2 regions of the Mesorhizobium sp. L103C119B0 genome follow, and region 2 is predicted to be linked to the other one. Evidence: riboswitches for the same ligand, from Rfam matches in the RefSeq annotation. Region 2 holds a riboswitch; the other holds the start of a gene.

Region 1 (8,672 bases), on a different contig from region 2:
TCTCGGCTCGGCGGCGACGCGCGATTCCATGCACAAGAAGCTCAGCGATGGCGGCGAGGAGCAGCTTACCGATTCCATGAAGATGTTCCGCATGGGGCTCGAAGGCGGCAAGCCGGCCAAGGGCCAGACCGGCGTGCAGCCGGAATGGTTCTACAAGGGCAACGGCACCATGGCGGTGGCGCCGGGCGCCGCACTGATGTCGCCGGCCTTTGCGCAGGACGCCGGCGAGGAGCCGGAAATCGCCGGCATCTATGTCATCGGCGACGACGGCGCGCCGTTCCGCGTCGGCTTCACGCTGTCGAACGAGTTTTCCGATCATGTTACCGAGCGGGTGAACTATCTGTTCCTGGCACATTCCAAACTGCGCAACGCCTCGTTCGGGCCGGAAATCCTGATCGGCGACCTGCCGGCCGACGTCAGGGGCTCATCGCGAATCTATCGCGACAGCAATTTGCTGTGGGAAAAGCCGTTCCTGTCGGGCGAAGCGAACATGTCGCACACAATCGCCAATCTCGAACATCATCACTTCAAATATTCGGCCTTCCGCCAGCCGGGCGACGTGCATGTGCACATGTTCGGCACGGCGACGCTGTCCTTTGCCGACGGCATCAAGACTCAGGCCGGCGACGTGTTCGAGATCGAGGCCGGGGATTTCGGCCTGCCGCTGCGCAACCCGCTGGAGATCGAGCAGCCGGTGAAGGTGGCGGTGAAGGCGCTTTGAGGCAGCATCACATTTGGGAGCCGGAATGAACGGAATGCGGCTTGTCATTGTGTTCACGGGCGTGGCCCTGTTCCTGACCCAACCGTCGGTGGCCTTTAGCGCCGGCCAGTGCAGCCCGAAGTCCTATCGTGAAGCCCGTTTGGCGATGACGAGCCGTCTTCTGGCAACCGGCTATTCGAAAGCCCAGGTGAGCTTTCTGATGCGCAACACGGATCACATGACATCAGCGCTTCGCACCGACAGGCTGAACAACAATGGCAAGGTCTGCGGCATCGACTCCGCCAAGGCCCATGTCCTCGGTTGCCTCGACAAGCAGTTGTTCCCGTTGAAGCGCGGCTCAAACGCTTCGCTCGACGAGGTCAAACTGACCGAAGGCTTTTGGGGCAGGAAACGTTTGGCCGCACGCGAACTGCTGTTTATCGGCCATTTTCATGCCTGCCTTGGCGCCGCGAAAGAGTATCTCTTTCGCGGCTGACTCCGGCGGGCCGGAAGTCAATAAATATCGAAATCGAAATACTTGGCCTGGATCTTCTTGTAAGTGCCGTCGGCGACGATGGCGTCTATCGCCGCATTCAGCTTGTCGCGTAGCGCCGTGTCTTCCAGGCGGACAGCGATGCCGGCTTGCGTCTCGGTGCCCTTGACGTCGCCGACAAGCTTGCAGCAGCCTTCGCTCGCCTTCTTCAGCCAGTCCATCAGCACGAACTTGTCGGAGATGACGGCGTCGAGACGGCCGTTCTGCAAGTCGGTGATCGCCTCTTCCTGGGTGGGGTAGAGTTTCGCCTCGGCGCCGGCCTTGCCATAGGCGTCCTGCGCATAGTCGGCCTGGGTGGTCGAGGCCTGCGCGCCCACCGTCTTGCCGGCAAGGGCTGCCGGTTCGGTGGAAGTGAGGTCGCTGTCCTTGGGCGCCACCAGCGCCAGCGGCGTCGTGTAGTATTTGTTGGTGAAGGCGACCTGTTTCTTGCGCTCCTCGGTGATGCTCATCGAGGCGATGATGGCGTCGAACTTTTTCGCCTGCAGCGCCGGGATGATGCCGTCCCAGTCCTGGGTGACGATCTCGCACTCGACCTTCATCTGCGCACACAGCGCATTGGCAATGTCGATGTCGAAGCCCTCGATCTTGCCGTCCGCGGTGATGGTGTTGAAGGGCGGATAAGCGCCCTCGGTGCCGATCTTCAATTTCTCCTGCGCCTCAGCCAGCGAGCCGGCCGATATCACCAGCATGGCAGCGCCCGCTGCCGATATGATCCATCTTGAAATCTGCATTTTGGTTCCCCTTGCGCGCCGTTCTCTTGCCGGCCACCGAAAGGCAGCCAAGCATGGTGAGGCAGCGCAGGCAAGTATTTTGCCTGACGGTGATCGAAGGTTCAGCCGGCGGGGCGGAAATGCTTGGAGAGCTTGAGGCCTTGCGCCTGGTAATTCGAGCCGAGATCGGTGCCGTAAAGCGCCTGCGGCCGCTTCAGCATGTGTTCGTAGACCAGCCGGCCGACGATCTGGCCGTGGTCGAGGATGAACGGCACTTCGTGGCTGCGCACTTCGAGCACCGCCCGGCTGCCGGTGCCGCCTGAGGCCGAATGGCCGAAGCCCGGATCGAAGAAGCCGGCATAGTGAACACGGAATTCGCCAACCAGCGGATCGAAGGGCGTCATCTCGGCGGCGTAGAGCGGCGGCACGTGCACGGCTTCGCGGCTGACCAGGATGTAGAACTCGTCCGGGTCGAGCACCAGTTCGCCGGCGCCGCTCTTATAGAGCGGCTCCCAGAAATCGACGGCATCCTGGGCGGCGCGCTTGTCGACATCGACCAAGCCGGTGTGATGCTTGCCGCGATAGCCGACCAGGCCGTTCTGGTCGCCGTCAAGATCGATCGACAGCGCAATGCCGCCGCCGGAAATGTTGGGCGGCTCGGTCGCCACCAGCATCTCGGCGCGGTGCAATTCGTTCAGTTCTGCCTCCGACAACAGCGCGTTGCCGGTGCGAAAGCGGATCTGCGACAGCCTCGATCCGGCGCGTACGACGATCGGGAAGGTGCGCGGACTGACTTCGAGATAAAGCGGCCCGTGATAGCCGGGGGCGATCTTGTCGAACTCATGGCCGCGATCGGTCATCACCCGGGTGAAGATGTCGAGCCGGCCGGTCGAGCTCTTCGGGTTGGCCGAGGCCGACACGTTTGCGGGCAGCGCCAGGCGTTCGAGCAGCGGCACGATGTAGACGCAGCCGGTTTCCAGCACCGCGCCCTCGGCGAGACTGAACTCATGCAATTTCAGCCGGTGAAGCTTGTCGGCCACCAGATGATCGGGACCCGGCAGGAAGGAGGCGCGCACGCGAAAAGCCTTGTCGCCGAGCCTGAGATCGAGGCTCGCCGGCTGCACCTGGTCGACATCGAGCGCGCGCGGCGACTTCAGCGCGCCGGACTGAAACAGCGCGGAAATGTCCTGATCGGGAAGAATGCCTGTCTGCCGCAAAAGGCTGGCTCCGCTCCAAGGTCGGTCTCTTTGTGGCAGGTTCTTGCCGCAAAACCGCTGGATATTATTGCGGAACCTGCCTGGTACAAACCTCTTAATGAAGCCGGCAATTGACGCAAGCGCAGGTGAGGTCTAAAGGGTCGTTATCCCGTGGTGATTTGGCCGGTCGGCTTGCAGCCACGTTAAACAAGTCGCTAAAGGACCGTCGGGCCGCAAGGCCATATGGACCGGTTGCGACTTTCGCGGCCGGTTTTTTTGTGTCTGGAACAAAAGCGATGAGCACCAAGAAGCGTAACTGGAAACCTCAGACCGCACTCGTGCACGGGGGAACGCTGCGTTCCCAGTTCGGCGAGACGTCCGAAGCGATGTACCTCACCCAAGGCTATGTCTACGAGACGGCGCAGGCTGCCGAGGCCCGTTTCAAGGGCGAGGAGCCGGGCTTCATCTATTCGCGCTATGCCAACCCTACCGTCGACATGTTCGAAAAGCGCATGTGCGCGCTGGAGGGTGCCGAAGATGCGCGCGCCACGGCGTCCGGCATGGCTGCGGTGACGGCAGCGCTCCTGTGCAGCGCCAAGGCCGGCGACCATATCGTTGCGGCGCGCGCGCTGTTCGGCTCCTGCCGCTGGGTGGTGGAGACGCTGGCGCCGAAATACGGCATCGAGGCAACGCTGGTCGACGGCACCGACATCGCCAACTGGGAAAAGGCGGTGCGGCCGAACACGAAACTGTTCTTCCTGGAAAGCCCGACCAATCCGACGCTGGAAGTGGTCGACATCGCAGCGGTGGCGGCGCTCGCCACCTCGATCGGCGCCAGGCTGATCGTCGACAATGTCTTTGCCACGCCCTTGCAGCAGAAGCCCTTGCAGCTCGGCGCCCATATCGTCGTCTACTCCGCGACCAAGCACATTGACGGCCAGGGACGCTGTCTCGGCGGCATCATCCTGTCGGACAAGAAATGGATCGACGAGAATTTGCACGACTATTTCCGCCACACCGGCCCGAGCCTGTCGCCGTTCAACGCCTGGACGCTGCTCAAGGGCCTGGAGACGCTGCCGGTTCGGGTGCGCCAGCAGACGGAAAGCGCGGCCAAGATCGCGGATTTCCTGGCAGGACGGCCGGAAATCGCCCGCGTCATCTATCCCGGCCGCGCCGACCACCCGCAGGCCGACATCGTCAAGAAGCAGATGACGGGCGGATCGACGCTGATCTGCCTCGACGTGAAGGGCGGCAAGCAGGCGGCCTTCGCCTTGCAGAACGCGCTCGACATCGTGCTGATCTCCAACAATCTCGGCGACGCCAAGAGCCTGATCACCCATCCGGCGACCACCACGCACAAGAACCTCAGCGACGAAGCTCGCGCCGAGCTTGGCATCGGGCCGGGAACGCTCAGGCTGTCGGTCGGTCTTGAGGATACGGACGATCTGCTGGAGGACGTTGCGCAGGCGCTGAAGGCAGCCGGGTAGGCCGCGAGGCGTCACGCTCCCGACGAAGCCTCTTCCAGCTCGGCCGTCTTGGTGCCGATGATCATGGTGTTGCCGCGCCAATCGACGGCGCCGCTCAGCCAGCCGCGCGCCCAGATGGCGGGAAGCATCATGTCGCGGACCATCATCGCCGGGACCATGCGCAGCGACAGATGCCAGCCCTTGGCCGCGGCCAGCGCGCATTCGGGAATGTAGGCCGCCGCCAGCACGGCCAACACCGTGGCCGGCAGGCTGATGCCGGCACTTGCTGCCGCCACCAGCGCCAACGCCAACGGCACGGCGACGCCGGTCAGGATCTCGGGTGCGAAAAACAGCGGGAAAGTGACGCGGCGCAACCGCGCCCAGCGCGCCTGACGCGACCAGATGTCGGCAAGTCGGCGCTGCCCCAGTGGTTGCTCGAAAGGCGAGGCAACGAGATTGACGCGCAGGCCCAGTCCGTTGACCAGCTTGGTTGCAGCAGCATCCTCGGCGATCTCGGCGGCCAGCGCGCGGATACCGCCATTGGTATCGAGCATCGGCTTGTTCCACAGCATGCTCTTGCCCTGGGCAAAGCCGAGGCCAAGCGCCTCGCCGGCATATTGCCAGCGCGCCTGCAGCGTGTTGAGGAACGCGCATTCGACCTCGGCCCAGAAGCCTTCCGGCCGCGAGCCGATCGGCGTCGAGCAGATAAGCCCGGTATTGGTCCGCCAGGCCGCCATCAGGTGCTGGACGTAATCCCTAGGCATCAGCACGTTGGAATCCGCCAGAATAACCCAATGATTGCGCGCCGCTTCCCAGCCCTTGACGCAGTTGTTGAGCTTCGGGTTGCTGCTGACGCGGTCGTCGCCGATCAGCAGCCGGGCCGGCACGTTGGGAAACAGGACGATCGCCCTGTTTATCAGTTTGACGACGGGATCGTCGGCGTGAGCGACGCAGAAGATCAGTTCGTAGCGCGGCCAGTCGAGCGAGAAGGCTCGCTGCAGCGTCTCTTGTGTGAACGGCTCCACGCCGCGCGACGGCACGACGATCGAGACCGGTGGCTGCTCGTTGGACGGCGGGGGGATGAGACGGCGCGCTTGCAGTTTCGACGAAGCAAGCAGGATGCTGGCGAGATTGGAAAGAAGCAAAGCGGAGGAGGCGAAGGCGGCTGTGAGAGCTGGTTCCATCGAGATCTGGTCACTCCGGAAAGGCCGCTCGCGGCTGCTTTGTCAGTCGACAGATGGGCCTTGAGTCGCCGGCAAGGTTTGCGCACACCAACATTGTCATGTGTCACTTAAATGACATTGTTTGTCGGCACCTCCGCTTTGAGGCTGGCAGGACATGCCGTTGTGCGCGTATCAAACCGCATAGCGCGACAAATGTTCCTTGCCGCGCAACCGGAGCAGCCCATGTATCGCGCCGTCACGCGCAACATCGAAGTGCAGGTCAGACCGTTCTACCTGGAGGACCGCTCGGACCCGGCGGAGAACCGTTATGTCTGGGGCTACCAGGTGACGATCGACAACCAGTCGGACGATTTCGTGCAGCTTATGTCGCGTTACTGGCACATCACCGACGGCAGCGGCCGGATCGAGGAAGTGCGCGGCGCCGGCGTGGTCGGCGACCAGCCTGAGCTCAATCCCGGCGACAGCTATCAATACACGTCAGGCTGCCCGCTCTCGACGCCCTCCGGCTTCATGGTCGGCCACTACACCATGCGCAACAAAAAGGGCGAGACGTTCGACGTCGCTATTCCCGCGTTTTCGCTGGATCTGCCGGGGACGCGGCGGACGGTGAATTAGGGGTTTTCTCCCCATCTCTATACGGGGAGGAATGCCCGGCAGTGCAACGAGGGGCGCCGCCGGACTCATGAGGTTATCTTCCACGCACATGACGTAGGCTATGCGCGGCCATTCACCAAAGTTCGCGCTGCCCCTCATCCGCCCTTCGGGCACCTTCTCCCCGTGAACGGGGAGAAGGAAGAGATGCTACTGAGTTGCAAACTCCGCCGGGTCGAAGTCGTACTGCTTCGAGCAGAACTCGCAGGCGACGTGGATGCCGCCATCTTCGGTGCTGTCCTTGATCTCCTGCGCGGAAAACCCCTCGAGGATGCCGCGTATCTTGTCCCTTGAGCAGGAACATTGGTCGGCGACCGGCACGCCGCCGAAGACGCGCACGCCATGTTCGTGGAACAGCCTGTAGAGCAGCCGCTCGGCGCCGATGGTCGGGTCGATCAGCTCGGTCGGCTCGATGGTGCCGAGCAGCGCCACCAGCTCGCGCCACGAATTGTCGGCCGGCTCCTGCGTCACGTCACGCGGATCGCCGTCGCCGCCCGAAATGTCGGGCACGCGCATGCGCTCGGGTGACTGCGGCAGGAACTGCGCCAGGATGCCGCCGGCGCGCCACTGCTCACGAGCGCCGCCGGGACCTGGCGTCAGAAGCTTGGCCACCGACAGCCTGAGGTCGGTCGGGATCTGCTCCGACTGGCGGAAATAGGTGCGCGCGGCGTCCTCCAGCGTCTCGCCGTCGAGCTGGACGATGCCCTGATAGCGCTGCGTGTGCGCGCCCTGGTCGATGGTCAGCGCCAAAACGCCGCTGCCCAGCAGCGTCTGCTGCGAGGTCTGGCCTGCGGCCACCAGGGCCTCCAGCCGGTCGGCGTCGAAACGCGCATAGGCGCGCAATGCCGAAGGCGTGGAGAAATCCGCGACCAGCATGTCGACCGGGCCGTCGGTGCGGGTCTGCAAGATGAACTTGCCTTCGAATTTGAGCGAGGTGCCGAGCAGCACCGTCAGCACACAGGCTTCCGCGAGCAGGCGGGCGACCGGCTCGGGATAGTCGTGACGGTTGAGGATGGCGTCGAGCATCGGCCCGAGTTGCACGGTGCGGCCGCGCACGTCGAGCGGGCCGACCTCGAAGGGTACGACATGATCGTCGCCGGCATAGCCGAACTCGCCGAGTTTGGGGTGATGTTCAGTCACTTGATGCGTTTCCAACATGACAAAGCTCCAGGGCGCGGCCATGCGGCCCGGAGGGGTGCATGCGTCCAAACGCGCTTGATTTGCGTGATGGGGCGCAAATAGGCATCGCGCCGCCCCGGATCAAGCGCTTGGAGATCAAGCGCCTGGAGATCAAGCGCCCAGACACCAGGCCAAAACCGCCTTCTGGGCGTGGAGCCGGTTCTCGGCTTCGTCGAAGACCACCGAATGCGGACCGTCGATGACCTCGTCGGTCACTTCCTCGCCACGATGCGCCGGCAGGCAGTGCATGAACAGGGTGTCGGGCTTGGCCCTGGCCATCAGCGCCGCATTGACCTGATAGGGCGAGAAGACATTATGGCCGCGGGCGCGGTGTTCCTGGCCCATCGACACCCAGCAGTCGGTGACGATGCAGTCGGCCTGGTCGACGGCCTCTTCGGGCGAGCGGGTGAAGTGCAGCTTGCCGCCATTGGTCTTCGACCAGTCGATGTGCTTCTGCGCCGGCTCGCTGCCTTCCGGCACTGCGACGTTCAGGTTGAAGCGGAACCGCGCCGAGGCCTCGAGCAGCGAATGCAGCACGTTGTTGCCGTCGCCGGTCCAGGCGATGGTCTTGCCGGCAACCGGACCGCGATGCTCCTCGAAGGTCATGATGTCGGCCATCAGCTGACAGGGATGGGTGTCGTCGGTCAGCCCGTTGATGACCGGAATCGTGGCATTCTCGGTCAGCTCGAGCAGCCGCTCATGCGACGTGGTGCGGATCATGATGGCGTCGACATAGCGCGACAGCACCTTGGCGGTGTCGGCAATGGTCTCGGAGCGGCCGAGCTGCATTTCGGTCCCGGTCAGCATGATGGTCTCGCCGCCGAGCTGTCGCATGCCGACGTCGAAGGACACGCGCGTGCGCGTCGACGGCTTGTCGAAGATCATGGCCAGCACCTTGCCTTCGAGCGGTTTGGTCCGTTCGCCGGCCTTGAGGCGCGCCTTGCGCACCACCGCATCGTCCAGCATCAGGCGCAGATCGCCTTCGGAAACGGCGGAAAGATCGGTGAAATGGCGAAGGCTCATCGGGAATGGC
Region 2 (8,672 bases):
TGCTGCCTCTTCTCCACAATAATGGAGAACAGTGTGGCAAGGCGGACAGCCGTCGTCTTGAACGATCGTGCCGAACCTGCGCGGCTAGGCGCTGGCCTTGTCCAGCGCCACGAGATCCTCCGCGCTGAGCTTCAGCGATGCGGCGCGCACCAGGCTGTCGACCTGGTCCAGCGTCGTGGCGCTGGCGATCGGCGCGGTGATGCCCGGCTGCGCCATCACCCAGGCGAGTGCTACTTCCGCCTGCTTGGCCGAATGGCGCGCCGCCACAGTGTCGAGTGCGGCCAGAATGCGCATGCCGCGCGCATTGAGATAAGCCTTCACGCCGCCGCCGCGTTCACTTTTGCCGAGATCGGCCTCGCTACGGTATTTGCCGCTCAAAAACCCCTTGGCGAGGCTGAAATAAGTGATGACGCCGATATCCTCGGCAACGCACAGATCATGCAGCGGCCCGTCGAAGGATGAGCGGTCGTAGAGATTGTATTCCGGCTGCAGCACGCTGTAGCGCGGCAGCCCGCGCAGGCTGGCAACATCGAGCGCGGCGCGCAGCTGGCCGGCGTCAAGATTCGAGGCGCCGATATGGCGGACCTTGCCGGCAGCGAGCAGCTTCTGGTAGGCGCCGAGCGTCTCTTCGTAAGGCGTGGTCGGGTCCGGCCAGTGCGACAAATAGAGGTCGATCACATCGGTCTGCAGCCGCTCAAGCGACGCCTCGACCGCCCTTTCGATATGGGCAGCGGACAGATCCTTCTTGCCTTGTCCCATATCCGAGCCGACTTTGGTGATGACGATGATCTTGTCACGGTTGCCGCGGCTTTTCATCCATTTGCCGATAATGGTCTCGGACTCGCCGCCCGCGTGGCCGGGCACCCAGCGCGAATAGGCATCGGCCGTATCGATAGCGTTGAGGCCGGCGTCGCCGAACCGGTCGAGCAGGTCGAAGGAGGTCTTCTCGTCCGCGGTCCAGCCGAAGACATTACCGCCCAGAACCAGCGGCGCGATGGAAAGGTCGGTTTGACCGAGACGGCGTTTTTGCAAGACGGGTCTCCGTGGGCTGGCGGCGGGCGACCCGAATGCTTCGGGCCGCAGCTAAGCTAGGTCTCGCCGCGCCGAGGTCAAAGGCCTCAGCCAATTTTTCCAGCGGGCCAGCGCTTCACAAAGGCGCGAGCGCTTCGCCTGCAGGCTCGCCGTGGTCTACTGGCTCACGAGGCGATCCGCTTCGCCACCTCTTCCAGCCAGTGGTCGCTGATACCCAGCGCCGCGAGATGCTGCAGCGTGTTGAGCACATAGTCCTCGTTGTTTCCGGACTGGCCGACGGCGCCACGGATAACACCTGCCGCATGCGCAGGGTCGAGCCCGCCGGCATACTGCTCATGCTGGCGGTCGACGATATAGGCGACCGCTTTCACTCTCTCTCCCGCGGCCGCCCCATTCCCGTCGAGGCTGATATCGAGCACACGCTCGAGGTAGACGCTGGTCACCAGTTCGCGCTCGCGCAGATAGGTCAGCACCTCATCGCGCAGCTCGCCGGGCACGCGAAAGGCCAGCCCGATGCAGGAGCCGCCACGGTCGAGGCCTAGCACCAGGCCCGGCCGCTGGCGCGTGCCGCGATGCACGAAGGAATAGACGCACAGCGACCGGCGGTAGCCGTAAAGCCGCGCGCGCCGTGTCTCGACATGGGCGAATCCCGGTCGCCAGATCAGCGAGCCGTAGCCAAAAACCCAAAAATCGCCCATATCGCCAAGCCTGATTGCACGAGAGTGACGCCGCCGCATCGGAATCGGTGCTCTTCTGTTCTTTTTGCTTGTTGCGTAAGCCACAGTCCACCCGCAACACGCCCGCGTTAATGAAAGCCGCAGCATGACGTCAAGTGACGAGCGTCCGTCGAAGTTTCGCCGCCGGCTGATGTGGCTCGCTGCCTTGGTCGTTATGCTGTTCGGCGTCTACAGCGCGGTCTGGTTCTATGTCGCCGGTCGCGTCAGCAGCGAAGCCGACAAGGCGGTGGCCTCGCTCAAGGACAAAGGCATCGAGGCCGGCTGCGCCAACCTCACCGTCAGCGGCTACCCCCTGAGTTTTGCCATCTCCTGTGACAATCTGGCTTACGAGGACGACGCCAGGAACGTTGCCGCCTCGGCAGGCAGCTTCAACTTCGTTGCAGAGCTCATCCGGCCTTTGTCGCCTGCCGCCGAGTTGCGTGGGCCGCTGCGCACCTCGGTGCCGGGGATGGCGCCGCTATGGATCGACTGGGACAATCTGCAGGCCAATGCCAAGCTCTCCTGGCCCCTGCCCCGGAGCATTTCGCTGCAGGCGGAGAGCTTGTCCGGCCAGACGGATCCGGCCGACGACACTGATCCGGTTTCACTGTTCAGCGCCGGAACCGCGGCGGGCGAGTTGCGACCAGACGGCCAGGACATCGGCTACGTCGGCAGCTTCACCGATCTTGAGATCGACGCCGACGCGATCGGCGGGCGCGTGCTGCCGCCGCTCGACGGCAGCGGCGACGCGACGCTGAAGAACGGCGTCGCGCTGATGAAGACGCAGGCCAGGAGCCTGCGCGGCCAGGCGGTCGACATCCACAAGCTCGATCTGTCGTCGCGAACCGCGCGCATCACCGTCTCCGGCCCGGTGTCGGTCGACGCCAACGGCCAGGTCAATGCCGACCTGACGATCAAGCTGCAGGATCCCAAAGCCGTGGCGGCAATCCTCGCCACCGCAATCCCCGAGCAGAAGAGCCAGATCGAGCAAGGCTTTGCCGGTCTGGCGCTGCTCGGCAACGAACCGTCGATGCCGCTCAAGGTGGTGAAGGGCAAGGTCTCGCTCGGCTTCATTCCGCTGGGCAAGATCAAGCCGCTCGATTAGAGCAATTCCAGGAAAAGTGTGAGCGGTTTTCCGTCCGGAATTGCGTTAAAACAAAGAGATAGAGCATGATCGCAAAGAGCGGGAACGGCTATTGGGAAGAGATCATGCTCGAGCAAGCCGACGCATGAACCGACCGGTGAAACTGCTGAGCGTTGGCGCACTGACGCTGGATACCATCCTGCGCGTCGAAACCCTGCCCACGCATCAGGGCAAGTTCATCGCCTCGGACGGCATCCAGATCGCCTCGGGCATGGCAACAAGTGCTGCCTGCGCCGCCCGCCGTCTCGGCGCCGAGGTGTTCCTGTGGGCAAGTGCAGGTGGCGATGCCGTCGGCGACCAATTGCTGGCCGGCATCGAGGCCGAGGGCGTCGATTGCGGCTTTGTCCGCCGCGTCGAAGGCGCCCGCTCGGCGCTGGCCGCGATCCTGGTCGACGCTCATGGCGAGCGCATGATCGTGCCCTTCTACGACCCAAAGGCGCAGGCCGACCCCGAGGCGGTGCCTGTCGCCGATCTTTCCGGCTTCGATGCCGTGCTGGTCGATGTGCGCTGGCCGGGCGCCGCCGCTCTTGCCTTGACCGCCGCGCGCGACGCCGGTTGCCCGGCAATCCTCGACGCCGACACGGCGCCGCTGGAGGTGCTGGAGCGTCTGTTGCCGCTGGCGTCGCACATCGTCGCTTCGGAGACGGCTGCACGCATTATCTGCGACCACGCGCTGGATCCCGAAACCGCCTGCGCCGACCTCGCCAGCCGCACAGACGCCTTTGTCGCGGTTACCGGCGGCGCCGTGGGAAGCTGGGTGGCATGACCGGTCCGCCGGATGCGTGCGCCACATCGCGGCGCCGAAGATCAAGGCGGTCGACACGCTGGCCGCCGGCGACGTTTTCCACGGCGCCTTTGCCGTTGGACTTGCTGAGGCCATGCCGGTCGAGCACGCGTTGCGCTTTGCCAGCGCGGCGGCCGCGCTCAAATGCCAGCGCTTCGGCGGCCGGCTGGGGGCGCCAAACAGGGACGAGGCAATGGCCATGGTCGCGGCGACCTGGCCCGTCTGAAACAGATTTAACTTTTCACCGGGTGCTCGACCGCCTGGCGGCCGAAATCCGGCACGTCGATATCCTGGCCGGCCTCGATGATCGAACGGCGAACGGCCCGGGTGCGGGTGAACAGGTCGAACAGCTTGTCGCCGTCGCCCCAGCGGATCGCCCGCTGCAGCGAGGCGAGGTCCTCCGAAAAGCGCGCCAGCATTTCCAGGATGGCATCCTTGTTGTGCAGGCACACGTCGCGCCACATGGTCGGGTCGGAGGCGGCCAGACGGGTGAAGTCGCGGAAACCGGAAGCCGAATATTTGATCACTTCCGACTTGGTCACCGATTCCAGATCGTCGGCCGTGCCGACGATGTTGTAGGCAATGATGTGCGGAAGATGCGAAACGATGGCCAGCGTCATGTCATGATGCTGCGGGTCCATCGTGTCGATGTTGGAGCCGCAGCGCCGCCAGAATTCCGACAGCTTTTCCAGCGCGGCCGGATCGGTTCCCGGCAGCGGCGTGAAGATGCACCAGCGGTTTGCGAACAGGTCGGCGAAACCCGCATCCGGGCCCGATTTCTCCGTACCTGCCAGCGGGTGCCCCGGAATAAAGTGCACGCCGTCCGGTACATAGGGCTGTATTTGCGCAATGACCGAGGCCTTGGTCGAACCGACATCGGTGAGGATGGCGCCCTTTTTCAGCCCCGGCGCGATCTCTTGCGCCACCTCGCCCGACGATCCCACTGGCACCGAGACGATGATCAGGTCGGCATTGCGGACCGCTTCCCTGGCGTCGGTGGTGTAGCTCTCGCCAAGACCGAGCTCCTTCGCCCGTGCCAGCGTGGCCGGGCTGCGCGTCGCGATGGCGACATGGCGGGCCAGGCCCTCGCGGCGGATGATGCGGGCCAGCGACGAGCCGATCAGGCCGATGCCGACCAGCGCGATCTTTTCAAACATCGGTGCTGTCATTGTTTCAGCTTTTCAGGAATGTCGTGAGGGCATCGATGACGCCGCGATTTGCTTCTTCGGTGCCGACGCTCATGCGCAGCGCGTTGGGAAAGCCATAGCCGGTAACGCGCCGCAATATATAGCCGCGCTGGGTGAGGTAATCGTCCGCCGCCTCAGCCGAATGCTTCTTGTCGTCGGGAAAGTGGATGAGGACGAAATTGCCGACGCTGGGCGTCACGCGCAGCCCAAGCTTCGTCAGTTCTTCATTCAACCAGGTAAGCCAGGTCTCGTTGTGCAACGAACTGCGCTCGACATGGGCGCGGTCGCGGATGGCGGCAATGCCGGCCTCGATCGCTGTTGCGTTAACGTTGAAAGGGCCGCGGATACGGTTGATGGCATCGACGATGTGCAGTGGGCCATACATCCAGCCGATGCGCGCGCCGCCAAGGCCGAGCTTGGAGAAGGTGCGGGTCATGACCACATTCTGCGCGCTGCCCGCCAGCTCGATACCTGCCTCATAGTCATTGCGCCTGACGTACTCGGCATAGGCCGCGTCCAGCACCAGAAGCACGTTGCCCGGGAGCGTGGAATGCAGGCGGCGGACCTCCTGGAAAGGCAGATAGGTGCCGGTCGGATTGTTGGGATTGGCGAGGAAGATGATTTTGGTCCGCGGCGTCACCGCGGCCAGGATCGCGTCGACGTCGGCGCGCTCCTGGGTTTCCTTCACAGCAACCGGCTTGGCCCCCGCCGACTGAATGTAGATCTTGTAGACCATGAAGGCATGTTCGGTAAAAATCGCCTCATCGCCTGGCGCAAGATAGGTCTGCGCCAGCAGGCCAAGTATCTCGTCGGAACCGTTGGAGCAGATGATGTTTGCCGGGTTGAGGCCGTGCACCTCGGCGATCGCCTCGCGCAGCCGGCGGGCGGTGCCGTCGGGATAGACATCAAGCTTGCTGGCCACTTCGCGCGCGGCCTCGATCGCCTTCGGCGACGGGCCGAGCGGGTTCTCGTTCGACGACAATTTATGGACCTTGGCGACGCCGGCAGGTGCCGTGCTCTTGCCCGGTACATAGGCGTCGATGTCCATGATGCCCGCGCGGGGCGTCGGCCGTGCCTTGCCCGCTGTCTTGTCCATGTCGCAAATCCATCCAGAATGCCTCCGTCCGGAGGCCGCAGCGGAAATACAAGCCGTAGCCGCGAATGTCGAGAGGCGGGCATAGCTGGCCGTTGACGCCGGGCCGCACGAGTTCTAGAAGAACGCAACAGTTCCGTGGTGATTTGGCCGGTCGGCTTGCAGCCACGTTAAACAACTCGCTAAAGGGCCGTTTGCGTGACGTAACCGGCTTTGCGATCGCATTGCCGGTTTTTTATTGCCTGACGGCGGGCAAGGAGAGTCACATGGCCGCGCTCCGCGCTACAAAAACCAACAACGAGGCCGACAGCCCGTCGAGCCCGGTGTTGCGTTTTGGCCCTGACAAGCCGCTGAAGCTCGACGCCGGCACGCTTTTGTCGCCGTTCCAGATCGCCTACCAGACCTATGGCACCCTCAACGATGCCCGCACCAACGCCATCCTGGTCTGCCACGCGCTGACCGGCGACCAGCATGTCGCCAACACCAATCCGGTGACCGGCAAGCCCGGCTGGTGGGAAGTGCTGATCGGTCCCGGCAAGATCATCGACACCAACCGCTTCTTCGTCATCTGCTCCAACGTCATCGGCGGGTGCCTCGGCTCCACCGGTCCGGCCTCGACCAATCCCGCCACCGGCAAGCCCTACGGCCTCGACCTGCCAATCATCACCATCCGCGACATGGTGCGGGCGCAATTGATGCTGGTCGACCATTTCGGCATCGAAAAGCTGTTTTGCGTGCTCGGCGGCTCGATGGGCGGCATGCAGGTGCTGGAATGGGCATCGTGCTATTCCGAGCGCGTCTTCTCGGCCCTGCCGATCGCCACAGGCGCACGCCATTCCTCGCAGAACATCGCCTTCCACGAGGTCGGCCGGCAGGCCGTCATGGCCGATCCGGACTGGCATGGCGGCAAATATTTCGAGCACGGCAAGCGCCCGGAAAAGGGGCTCGCCGTGGCGCGCATGGCCGCCCACATCACCTATCTGTCGGAAGCCGCCCTGCATCGGAAATTCGGCCGCAATCTGCAGGACCGCGAAGCACTGACCTTCGGTTTCGACGCAGATTTCCAGATCGAAAGCTATCTGCGCCACCAGGGCATGACATTCGTCGACCGCTTCGACGCCAACTCCTACCTCTACATGACCCGTTCGATGGATTATTTCGACCTCGCCGCCGACCATGGCGGCCGGTTGGCAGATGCCTTTGCCGGGACCAAGACCCGCTTCTGCCTGGTGTCCTTCACCTCGGACTGGCTGTTCCCGACCGAGGAGAGCCGCTCGATCGTGCATGCGCTCAACGCCGCCGGCGCCTCCGTCTCCTTCGTCGAGATCGACACCGACCGCGGCCATGATGCCTTCCTGCTCGATGAACCCGAACTGTTTGCCGCCGTCAAGGGCTTCATCGGCTCGGCGGCCCGCGCAAGGGGGCTCGCCTCATGAGCGTCAATGGCAGCCAGCGCGTCGACCTCGAAGTCGTGGCCAACCTGATACCGCCGCAGTCGCGGGTGCTCGATGTCGGCTCCGGCGACGGCCTGCTGCTCGAACTCCTGCAGGAGACCAAGCAGGTCGACGGCCGCGGGCTGGAGCTGTCACAGCGCGGCGTCAATGAATGCGTGGCGCGCGGTCTCTCGGTCATCCAGGGCGATGCCGATACCGACCTCGAATTCTATCCGGACAAGGGTTTTGACTTCGTCGTCCTGTCTCAGACGCTGCAGGCGACCCGCAACCCGAAGCTGGTGCTCGACGAGCTGCTGCGAATCGGCAACCGCGCCATCGTCTCCTTCCCCAATTTCGGCCACTGGCGGGTGCGGCTGTCGCTGTTCGTCAATGGCCGGATGCCGGTGACCGCGGACCTGCCCTATTCCTGGTACGACACGCCCAACATCCATTTCTGCACCATCCGCGACTTCGTCAATCTGGTCGAGGAACTCGGCGCTTCGGTCGAGAAAGCCACCGCGCTCGACGGCAACGGCCAGAAGATCGGCCTGTCGATGCCATGGTGGTTCTGGAATTTCTTCGGCCAGCAAGCGGTGTTCTTGCTGAAGCGGTAGTTTGCCCCTATTCCAGCACGTCCGTCGCCTTGTGCGGGTGCTGAACGCCATCGGCGATGATCACATCGGCGTGGGAGTTGTCGGTGCGCAAGGCCAGAATCTCCCGATAGGCTGATGAATCGTACCAGCCCCACGCATGCGCCCTGTCCGGAAACTCGATGACGATCAGATGCCCGGGCCATTCGTTTTCGACCACGTCCATGTCGCCGCCGTGGACAAGGAAGCGGCCGCCGAACGGCTCCAATGTGGCGTCGATCCTGCAGATACTCGACAATCTGCGGGCCCATTGTGACTTGACGCATATGGGCGACGGCGTAGGCGGCCATGGCTGAACTCCCTGTGAGATCGAAGCCCGACGACCGGCTTCGTTGGCGCAATCTGCAGACATGATGGCCATCGGTCGATTACGTCTGGGGTAATCGGCCGGCTTACCGGCGTCCTGGCTCAACAGTTTGTGATGACATTGCCGCTGGTTTTTTGTAGCGTCGAATCGAATGCCATCCCGGGGTAAGGCTTGGACGGCGACCATCAAAACCTCCGGCCTCCAGGCATTTCGGGGCACAATCGAAGCAACATGTCCAAGGCAACCGACCTCGCTCCGCTGATCTCGGTGATCACACCGACGCACAATCGCCGCAGCAAGGTGGTGCGCGCCGTGGAGAGCGTGCT

The links. Region 2 has a riboswitch for S-adenosylmethionine ahead of X728_RS143920 (homoserine O-acetyltransferase). Riboswitches for the same ligand answer to the same signal wherever they lie in the genome.
Region 1: it holds a riboswitch for S-adenosylmethionine, as region 2 does, so the genes downstream of both, X728_RS149195 (O-succinylhomoserine sulfhydrylase) here and X728_RS143920 (homoserine O-acetyltransferase) in region 2, are expected to answer to the same signal.

The regions. Positions count from the first base shown of each region.
Region 1 covers NZ_AYXE01000009.1:148,468-157,139, reverse strand. Annotated here, with positions in the region: gene araD1 (AraD1 family protein) at 1-721, shown strand, start outside; gene X728_RS149180 (hypothetical protein) at 747-1,196, shown strand; gene X728_RS149185 (ABC transporter substrate-binding protein) at 1,214-1,984, opposite strand; gene X728_RS149190 (2'-deoxycytidine 5'-triphosphate deaminase) at 2,086-3,180, opposite strand; SAM riboswitch at 3,321-3,398, shown strand; gene X728_RS149195 (O-succinylhomoserine sulfhydrylase) at 3,456-4,646, shown strand; gene X728_RS149200 (ceramide glucosyltransferase) at 4,658-5,809, opposite strand; gene apaG (Co2+/Mg2+ efflux protein ApaG) at 6,032-6,424, shown strand; gene X728_RS149210 (Hsp33 family molecular chaperone) at 6,611-7,642, opposite strand; gene argF (ornithine carbamoyltransferase) at 7,751-8,662, opposite strand.
Region 2 covers NZ_AYXE01000015.1:33,947-42,618, reverse strand. Annotated here, with positions in the region: partial or broken gene X728_RS01000000167120 (LysE family translocator) at 1-1, opposite strand, end outside; gene X728_RS143895 (aldo/keto reductase) at 85-1,032, opposite strand; gene X728_RS143900 (gamma-glutamylcyclotransferase) at 1,197-1,730, opposite strand; gene X728_RS143905 (DUF2125 domain-containing protein) at 1,855-2,853, shown strand; partial or broken gene X728_RS01000000167115 (sugar kinase) at 2,978-3,902, shown strand; gene X728_RS143910 (prephenate/arogenate dehydrogenase family protein) at 3,910-4,845, opposite strand; gene hisC (histidinol-phosphate transaminase) at 4,850-5,959, opposite strand; SAM riboswitch at 6,085-6,162, shown strand; gene X728_RS143920 (homoserine O-acetyltransferase) at 6,223-7,392, shown strand; gene metW (methionine biosynthesis protein MetW) at 7,389-8,003, shown strand; partial or broken gene X728_RS01000000167110 (DUF1330 domain-containing protein) at 8,011-8,329, opposite strand; gene X728_RS143930 (glycosyltransferase family 2 protein) at 8,578-8,672, shown strand, end outside.